Linked DNA regions of Methylococcus capsulatus. The protein of the gene in region 2 interacts with the protein of the main gene of each other region in a pairwise test. Links are inferred from orthologs where the notes say so. Each region holds a gene or a part of one and is shown on either strand. Other genes may lie near its edges. The genes, in order: rlmN, ftsZ and zapD.

Region 1 (3,154 bases), 770 kb from region 2 along the record:
CGATGTCGGTGACTTCGCCGATGGAGCGTTTGAACAGTTCGGTCTTTTCGACGATGGGCAGGCGGATCTCGCGGTAGCCATAGCTAGCCATGACGCTGCGGATCTGGTGTTCGACCTGCTGCCAGCGCGGCGTCATGTCCGGCAGGATGTCGTGCATGCCACGGACGGCTTGGATTTTTTCGCTCATGGGGTCGATCTGTCTAGCGATGGGCAAGCGCGGTCACGGTTTCCCGAACAGGCGCCGCGCCTGCACGGCTTCGCCCGAATCCGGAAACTCCGCCCAGATCCGGTCGGCTAGTCGCCGGGCCTCGGTGGCATCGCCCAGGGCCAGTTCGGTCTGGACGCCGAGCCAGAGGGTCTCCGGCGTGTCTGCGGCGACGGTCTGGTAACGTTGCAGGAAGGCGCGGGTGGACAGGTATTGCCGTGCTTCCAGACTGACATGGGCCATTTCCAGCAGCGCCGGTGGGTAGCCGGGGTTCTTCTCCAGCGCCCGGCGCAGATACGGCTCGGCTTCCGCGGTCCGGCCTGCACGGCGCAGGCAGGTCCCGGCATTGGAGAAGGGAATCCAGGGTTGCGGGTAGAGGGGGGTCGAATAGGCGGCTTCGAACTTGGCCAAGGCTTCCTGGGTGTGTCCGGTATGGCAGAGGAAACGTCCGTAATTGTTGAAGGCGCTGTAATTTTCCGGGTTCAATGCCAGGGCTTCGCGGAAATGCTGGTCGGCTTGCGCGGTCTGGCCCAGCTTTTCGTAAAGAATGGCCAGTGCGTCGTGCGCATCGCTGTTGGCCGGGTTCAGCTCCACCGCATGCTTCAAGTCGGCCAGAGCCGCTTCCAGGGCTCCCAGCGCCATGTAGCGGACGCCTTTCTGGACATAGACGTCCGCAGTGCTGAGCTCGCCGTAGGGGTCGTTGGCCGCGTGCGGCTTTTGCTCTGGCGTAGTGCAGGCGGCAATGGTTCCCAGCAGTGCAGTCAAAGGCAGCCATCCTCTCATCATCAATGCGCGGCGTGCAGACGGAACTGGCGCCGGCTGCGGTCGTTGACCTTGCCTACCAGTTGGCCACAGGCGGCGTCGATGTCACGGCCCCGGGTCTTGCGGGTGGTGGTGATGAGTCCGGCATCCTGGAGAATCTGGGCGAAGCGGGCGATGGTCTCGGGGCGCGAGCAGCGGTAAGCCGAGTTCGGGAAGGGGTTGAACGGGATCAGGTTGACCTTGGACGGCACATGGCTCAGCAGCCGGATCAGGGCGCGGGCATGTTCGGGCTGGTCGTTCACCCCCTCCAGCATCACGTATTCGAAAGTGATTTTGCGGCGGTTTTCCGTGCCGACATAGCGTTTACAGGCGGCCAACAAATCCCTGATGGGGTACTTGCGGTTGATCGGGACCAGTTCGTTGCGCAGGGTGTCGTCGGGAGCGTGCAGCGACACCGCCAGGCTGATGTCGCTGACCTCGGCCAGCCGGTCCAGCGCCGGTACGATGCCGGAGGTGCTGAGCGTGACCCGCCGTTTCGACAGGCCGTAAGCGAAGTCGTCCATCATCAACCGGGTTGCGGCGACCACGTTGCCGAAGTTGAGCAGCGGCTCGCCCATGCCCATCAGCACCACGTTGCTGATGCGTTGTTCTTCGCCGAGTCGGTGCTGCGCCACCCAGAGTTGGCCGATGATCTCGGATGTCGTCAGGTTGCGGTTGAATCCCTGACGGGCGGTGGAACAGAACGAGCATTCGAGCGAGCAGCCCACCTGTGAGGAGACGCACAGGGTGTTGCGTCCCTCATCGGGGATAAGCACGGTCTCGACCCGGTTGACGGCGTCCACCTGCAGCACCCATTTGCGGGTGCCGTCAGCCGAGCGCTGCTCGAGCACGAGTTCGGGCGGCCGGATCTCGCTCACGGCTTCCAACCGGCTGCGCAGCGCTTTGCTCAGATTGGTCATCAGGCCGAAGTCGGTGACGCCGCGCTGATGGATCCATTGCAGCAGCTGCGAGGCGCGGAACGGCTTTTCGCCGATGCGGACGAAGAAGGCTTCCATGCCTTCCCGGTCCAGATCGAGCAGATTGACGCGGGTTTCCGCGTCAGCGGGTACGGGGGCGGATTTCATCGCTCTTGAAGAAATAGGCGATCTCCTGGGCCGCCGTTTCCGGACCATCGGAGCCGTGCACCGCATTCTCGTCGATACTGACGGCGAAGTCGGCGCGGATGGTGCCGGGGGCGGCATCCCTGGGATTGGTGGCACCCATCAGTTCGCGGTTCTTGGCGATGGCGTTCTCGCCTTCCAGCACCTGGATCATGACTGGGCCACTGATCATGAACGATACCAAGTCATTGAAGAACGGGCGTTCCCGGTGTACAGCATAGAAGCCTTCGGCCTGTTCACGGGAGAGCTGGGTCATCTTCGCGGCCACGATCCTGAGGCCGGCCTTTTCGAAGCGGGAATAAATCTCGCCGATGACGTTCTTGGCGACCGCGTCCGGCTTGATGATGGAAAGGGTGCGTTCTACCGCCATGGAATCTCCTTGCGTTTTAGAGTGGATTGAAATCGCACGGGGGCTGGCCCCATCCATTCGGGGCGATACCGCCCGGATGGAAAAAATCCATTGATTCTACCGGATTTTTGTAATGTTTTGGAGTATCGCGCCTCGGCCGGAGCGGCTTTAGACCGCGAAGCTTTCACCGCAGCCGCAACTCGCGGTGGCCTTGGGATTGTGGAAGCGGAAGGCTTCGTTCAGTCCTTCCCGGGCGTAGTCGATTTCGACGCCATCGAGGTAAGTCAGGTCAGCGGTTTTGACCACGACCTTGACGCCGTGCTGTTCGAATACCGCGTCGTCTGCGGCGATTTCGTCGGCGTAATCCACGACGTAGGCGTAGCCCGAGCATCCTGCCTGCCGGATGCCCAGGCGCAGTCCCAGCCCGCGTCCGCGGCGCCGGAGTTGCCTGGCTATCTGTGCGGCGGCATTTTCGGTCACTGTCACAGCCATGATGATGTCCTCAAGATGTAAGCGTGAAATGTCAACATTGCGTTCCTGTTTCGAGGATTCGACCGAGCGCGGCCAGCAGTTGTTCCACCTCGGTTTCGGTGTTGTCCTTGCCGAGACTGATCCGCACCGCTCCCGTGGCCAGGGCCGGATCGACACCCATGGCGAGCAGCACCGGGCTGGGTTCAC
Region 2 (2,936 bases):
TGCGGCGGCTGCCGCGTTGAACGGTCAGCGCGCCGCGGGAGCCGTCCGCATATAGGAGATCGGGGCGAACTTCTCGTCTTCGAAACTCACGGTTTCCCAGGCATCACGCGCCTTCAGGAGTTCGCGCAGCAGGTGATTGTTGAGCCCGTGGCCGGACTTGTAACCGGTGAATGAACCGATCAGGCTGTGCCCGAGGAGATAGAGGTCGCCAATGGCGTCGAGGATCTTGTGCTTGACGAACTCGTCCCCGCTGCGCAGCCCGTCCTCGTTGAGCACTCGGTATTTGTCCACGACGATGGCGTTGTCCATGGAGCCGCCCAGGGCCAGACGGTTTTTGCGCAGCATTTCGATGTCGCGCATGAAGCCGAAGGTACGGGCGCGGGCGATCTCTTTGACAAAACTGGTCGAGGAAAACTCGACGCTGGCGGTCTGCGAGTCCTTGTCGAACACCGGATGGTCGAAATCGATGGTGAACGTCACCTTGAAACCGTCATAAGGCTCGAACCGAGCCCATTTGTCGCCCTCCTCGACCTGCAACGGCCGCTTGATGCGGATGAACTGCTTTGGCGCCTCCTGTTCCTGCACCCCAGCGGACTGGATCAGAAAAACGAAGGGGCCGGCGCTGCCGTCCATGATCGGTACTTCCGGCGCGCTGACGTCGACGTAGGCGTTGTCGATACCTAGCCCGGCGAAAGCGGAAAGCAGATGCTCCACCGTGGAGATGCGCACCTCGCCCTTCACCAGCGTCGTCGACAGGGTGGTGTCGCCGACGTTGTCGGGCCGCGCGTCGATCACCACCGGCTCGGCGAGATCGACCCGTCTGAATTTGATGCCTGAATTGGGTGCCGCCGGCCTGAGTGTAAGATAAACTTTCTCACCGGTATGAAGACCCACGCCGGTGGCGCGGATGACGTTTTTCAAGGTTCTTTGTTTGATCATACAAATGTCCCCCTTCTGTGGGGCCGCCGCGCGGCGGCCAATCCGGTAGGTCTTTCGATGCGTCATCCGGGCCACGGTCCACGTGTTTCCCGAAAGAGCTGTTCAAGGCGTGGAGAAAGAGCAGGTGTCCTAAACTCAATCAGCCTGGCGGCGCAGGAATGCAGGGATATCGAGATACTCGAGATCCATTTCTTTGCTGGGTTCACCGCGCGGCTCGTGTTTGGGCTGTTTGCGCAGCACCGTCGGGCGCTGCATCTGTTCGTAGTCGATTTCGCCGGTCTGTTTGTGCACCAGCTTCAGCGGCGCATCGGAAACGGTCTGCGACTGGCCCGAGAGTCCGGTCGCCACCACGGTAACGCGAACTTCGTCCTGCATCTCCGGATCAATCACGGTTCCGATGACGACCATCGCCTCGTCGGAAGCGTAGTCCTTGACCGCATTGCCCACTTCGTCGAATTCGCCGATGGCGAGATCGAGCCCACCGGTGATGTTGACCAGAATGCCCTTCGCGCCGGACAGGCTGATGTCTTCCAACAGCGGGCTGGCGATCGCACGCTCGGCAGCGTCCCGCGCACGAGTCGGGCCGCTGCCTACCCCCGTACCCATCATCGCCACACCCATTTCCGACATGACCGTGCGCACGTCGGCGAAATCCACGTTGATGAGTCCGGGACGGGTGATCAGCTCGGCGATGCCCTGCACCGCCCCCAGCAGCACGTCGTTCGCCGCCGCGAACGCGGCCATCAGGCTCACATCCTTGCCCAGCACGGGAAGGAGCTTCTCGTTCGGAATGGTGATGAGGGAATCCACGAACTGGCTGAGCTCTGCGATTCCCTTGTCCGCAACCAGTCGGCGCTTACGGCCTTCGAAGGGGAACGGTTTGGTCACCACTGCAACGGTAAGAATGCCGGCTTCCTTGGCGATTTCCGCGATGACGGGCGCCGCGCCGGTACCGGTGCCGCCACCCATGCCCGCGGTAATGAACACCATGTCCGCACCATCCAGCACTTCGAGGATGCGCTCGCGGTCGTCGAGCGCAGCCTGCCGGCCGATGTCCGGGTTGGCCCCGGCACCCAGACCCTTCGTCAGATTGTTGCCCAGCTGGATGACGGTGCGCGCACCGAGGTTCCGCAGCGCCTGGGCATCGGTATTGGCGCAGATGAAATCCACGCCCTCGATCTGACTGCTCACCATGTGATTGACGGCATTGCCGCCGCCGCCGCCGACGCCGATCACCTTGATGACCGCGTTCGGGCTGAATGAATCTACGAGTTCAAATTTCATGTTCCCATCCCCTCTGAATACGGGCTATCCGGAAAAACCGAAAATCTCAGAAATTTCCCTGAAACCAATTCTTCATGCGCAGCCAAATACTCCTGAAACCGCCACCTCCCAGCAGGGGGCGATCCCCGGAAAACAGATGCTGCCGTCCATGCAGCAACAACCCCACTCCGGTGGCGTAGGCCGGATTGCGAATCACGTCGTTGAGACCGGAAACCGTATAAGGCACGCCCAGCCGCACCGGCATGTGGAAGATTTCTTCCGCCAGCTCCACCAGTCCTTCGACCCGCGAACTACCGCCACTCAGCACGATGCCTGCCGCGATCAGATCGTCGAAACCCGCCCGGCGCAGTTCCGCCTGCACTAGCAGCAACAATTCTTCATAACGCGGCTCCACAATCTCGGCAAGATTGAGCCTGGAAATCTGCCGGGACGGCCGGTCACCGATGCTGGGCACTTCGATCGTGTCTTCGATGTCTGCGAGCTGGGTCAGCGCACAGGCATGCTTGAGCTTCAGTGTCTCGGCATGGGGCGTGGGCGTGCGCAGCGCCACGGCGATGTCGTTGGTCACCTGATCGCCGGCGATGGGGATCACGGCGGTGTGGCGGATGGCGCCGTCGGTGAACACCGCGATGTCCGTGGTCCCGCCGCCGATATCCACCAGGCACACGCCGAGTTCCTTCTCATCGTCCGTCAGGACGGCCTGGCTCGACGCC
Region 3 (3,044 bases), 1.8 Mb from region 2 along the record:
CACCCTTCCCCTGCTGTGGCTAGGCCTGCTACTGAACGCCCAGAGTCTGTTCTGCAACCTGGAGACGGCGCTGTACGGCGCCGTCGCTGGCTATCTCCTGCTATGGACGGTGCATCGCGGCTTTCTGCTGCTGACCGGTCGGGAGGGCATGGGGTTCGGTGACTTCAAGCTGCTCGCCATGCTCGGCGCCTGGATGGGCTGGCCCATGCTGCCGGTCATTATCCTGTTCTCGTCCATCTCGGGAGCGGTGATCGGTTCGATTGTGCTGGCGGTCGGCGGCAAGGAGAGGAATACGCCGATTCCATTCGGGCCGTTTCTGGCGGCGGGTGGCTGGATTGCCCTGTTGTGGGGAAATACGCTCAACGACGCCTATTGGCGCTGGGCTACTGCCGGAGGAGGCTAGGGTCGCAATGCTCGTGGTCGGTTTGACGGGCGGCATCGGTGCCGGCAAATCCACGGTCGCTCGTTTGTTCGCAGCGCGCGGCGTCGAGGTGCTCGACGCGGACGAAGTGGCGCACCGCTTGCTGGAGCCGGGGCAGCCGGCGCTCAAGGCCGTAATCCGGGCATTTGGCAGCGGAATCCTGGGGGCCGACGGCACACTGGACCGGGCGGCGCTGAGACGCCGTGTCTTCGCCGATCCGAAGGCCCGCAAGCGTCTGGAAGGGATCGTGCACCCCCTGGTCTATGCCGAACTCGCGCGCTTGGTGCTGGGATCGGAAGGCAGCTATTGCGTGCTGTCCATTCCGCTGCTGTTGGAGACGGGACGGCGTAGGTTCGTAGACCGTCTGTTGGTCGTGGATTGCCCGGAAACTCTCCAGATCGAGCGGGTGGTCCGGCGCAGTGGCCTGCGGCCCGAGGAGGTGCGGGCCATCATGGCCGCCCAGGTATCCCGCAGCGAGCGGCTGGCGGCGGCGGACGATGTCATCGTCAATGCCTCCGACACAGCCAGTCTGGAGGCGGAAGTGGACGCTTTGCACAAACGCTACAGTGCCCTCGCCGCAGCTTGACTAATGGGGGCTAAAGTTGACAATGACGCGGTCAACCGCTCGTCCGGTCCGACGATCCCGCGGGCTTACCCCTATCCCCAATCCGACCGGTTTCCCGAACTTGAAGAATCAAATCGTTTATGAGTTTCCGTTGAACGAACGGATGCGCTTGTTTATGCGCCTGGAGCAGCTGTTCCGGCAGGCCAGGCATTTCAATCAGGGCGCTTCGGTCTGGGATTGCCGTGCGGTCGTGGCGACCTTGAACGAGATCGTCGCGCTGCTCAGCCGAAACGACATCAAATCGGAGCTGCTCAAGGAGCTCGACCGGCTCGGCGGGGCGCTGGGCAAGATGCAGGGCAACCAACATATCGACCAGGCGGCACTGGCTTCGGTTCTTAGCCAGCTCGATGCCGCCAGTCAGCGCATCTACGGCCATAGCGGACGGATCGGCTATCAGGTGATGGAGAACGAGCTGTTCAAATCAGTCGCGCAGCGGACGGCGATTCCGGGCGGCACCTGTTCGTTCGATCTGCCAGGCTACCATTTCTGGCTGGAGCGGGATGGCGAGCGAAGAAGGAAAGAGGCCACCGAATGGCTGGACTGTTTCCATCCTGTCCAGGAGGGGATTGCGCTCATTCTCGGCCTGCTCCGTGACAGTGCCGCAGGCATCTGGGAAACCGCCCATAGCGGATTCTTCCAGAAGAATCTGGATCATGCCGCAGCGGTTCAACTGCTTCGCGTTGCGGTGCCGATCGAGCTGCCCTATTTCGCTGAAATCAGCGGCGGAAAGCACCGTTTCACGGTCCGCTTCCTCACCGGCCTGCCGAACGAGCGTCCCGTCCAGTGCAGCGAGGACGTGCCTTTCCAATTGACCACCTGTCTGCTTTGAAGCTTCCTGCCGATGTCGCGCGTCTACACCGTCGTCCGTTGCCCCCGCTGCGGCAAGCCGGTGCCCTGGACTGAAACGCAGAAGTTCAAGCCGTTTTGCAGCGAACGCTGCCGGCTGATCGATCTGGGCGGATGGGTCAATGAGGATTATGCCATTCCCGGCGAGCCGATTGGCCCGGAGGATCCATCCGAAGACCGCGATGACGGCGCAAAACCGCCCGCCGGTTGAGCCCGGTTCCTATTGGCCGTTTCCAGCCCTTCCGTCGGCTTCTTGCCGGCTGTGGTACCAAGCCAGTTTGTCCCGCAGCTCCACCACATCGCCGATGATGACCAGGGTAGGCGCCCTGATTTCGGCCTCCGCGACCCGGGCAGGGAGCGTTTCCAGCGTGGCGGTCACCACCTTCTGGTCGCGGGTGGTGCCCTGCTGGATCAGTGCGGCCGGACGGGACGGCGGCGCGCCGTGGCGGATCAGTTCGGCGCAGATCTGCGGCAGTCCATGCAAGCCCATGTAGACCACCACAGTCTGACGGGGCCGGACGAGCTGAGGCCAGTCCAGACCCTGGAGGGTGCCATCCTTCAGCTGGCCGGCGACGAACACGCAGGCATGCGCATGATCGCGGTGGGTTAAGGGGATACCGGCATAGGCGGCACATCCCGATGCCGCCGTGATCCCCGGAACCACCTGGAACGGAATGCCGCGCGCCATCAGAGTTTCGATCTCTTCGCCGCCCCGCCCGAAAATGAAAGGGTCGCCGCCTTTGAGGCGGACCACGCGGTTGCCTTCGGCGGCCAGATTCACTAGCAGCGCGTTGATGTTGTCCTGCGGAATGCTATGGCGGCTGCGTTCCTTGCCTGCATAGACGCGTCGTGCGTCCCGCCGCACCAGCGCCAGGATCTCAGGCGAGACCAGACGATCGTAGACGACGACGTCGGCCTCCTGGATCAGGCGCAAGGCGCGTAGGGTCAACAAGTCCGGATCGCCGGGGCCGGCGCCGACCAGTGCGACCGATCCCCGCTCCGCTGCCTCTTGCCGGGCGGCGTCCGCCGCCTCGAGCAGCAGGCGCTCGGCTTCTTCTTGGCGCCCCTGCAGTGCCAGCTCCGCAGCCGGCCCTTGCAGTGTCCGCTCCCAGAAATGCCGGCGAGCTCGCGGCTCGGGAATCGCCTGCCGGA

The links.
Region 1: the proteins of ftsZ (region 2) and rlmN interact in binary tests that used the Escherichia coli proteins (3 or more experiments, as listed by UniProt). The link is inferred for Methylococcus capsulatus from one-to-one orthologs.
Region 3: the proteins of ftsZ (region 2) and zapD interact in binary tests that used the Escherichia coli proteins (3 or more experiments, as listed by UniProt). The link is inferred for Methylococcus capsulatus from one-to-one orthologs.

Annotation. Positions count from the first base shown.
Region 1 is NZ_CP104311.1:811,905-815,058, reverse strand. What follows is about bases 42-3,040. They hold rlmN (23S rRNA (adenine(2503)-C(2))-methyltransferase RlmN), read right to left. Parts: upstream 2,092-3,040; coding sequence 991-2,091; downstream 42-990. Other genes in these bases: N4J17_RS03850 (cysteine desulfurase family protein), read right to left, coding at 3,000-3,040; N4J17_RS03855 (HesB/IscA family protein), read right to left, coding at 2,645-2,968; ndk (nucleoside-diphosphate kinase), read right to left, coding at 2,066-2,497; pilW (type IV pilus biogenesis/stability protein PilW), read right to left, coding at 221-970; hisS (histidine--tRNA ligase), read right to left, coding at 42-187. In the rest of the region: more of hisS, read right to left, coding at 1-41; more of N4J17_RS03850, read right to left, coding at 3,041-3,154.
Region 2 is NZ_CP104311.1:1,584,099-1,587,034, reverse strand. The notes cover bases 150-2,930. They hold ftsZ (cell division protein FtsZ), read right to left. Parts: upstream 2,224-2,930; coding sequence 1,075-2,223; downstream 150-1,074. Other genes in these bases: ftsA (cell division protein FtsA), read right to left, coding at 2,270-2,930; lpxC (UDP-3-O-acyl-N-acetylglucosamine deacetylase), read right to left, coding at 150-939. In the rest of the region: N4J17_RS07800 (DUF721 domain-containing protein), read left to right, coding at 1-20; more of lpxC, read right to left, coding at 25-149; more of ftsA, read right to left, coding at 2,931-2,936. UniProt on the Escherichia coli protein: Essential cell division protein that forms a contractile ring structure (Z ring) at the future cell division site. The regulation of the ring assembly controls the timing and the location of cell division.
Region 3 is NZ_CP104311.1:3,379,444-3,382,487, reverse strand. What follows is about bases 130-3,018. They hold zapD (cell division protein ZapD), read left to right. Parts: upstream 130-1,161; coding sequence 1,162-1,875; downstream 1,876-3,018. Other genes in these bases: cysG (siroheme synthase CysG), read right to left, coding at 2,113-3,018; N4J17_RS16300 (DNA gyrase inhibitor YacG), read left to right, coding at 1,888-2,103; coaE (dephospho-CoA kinase), read left to right, coding at 411-1,007; N4J17_RS16315 (prepilin peptidase), read left to right, coding at 130-403. In the rest of the region: more of N4J17_RS16315, read left to right, coding at 1-129; more of cysG, read right to left, coding at 3,019-3,044. UniProt on the Escherichia coli protein: Cell division factor that enhances FtsZ-ring assembly. Directly interacts with FtsZ and promotes bundling of FtsZ protofilaments, with a reduction in FtsZ GTPase activity.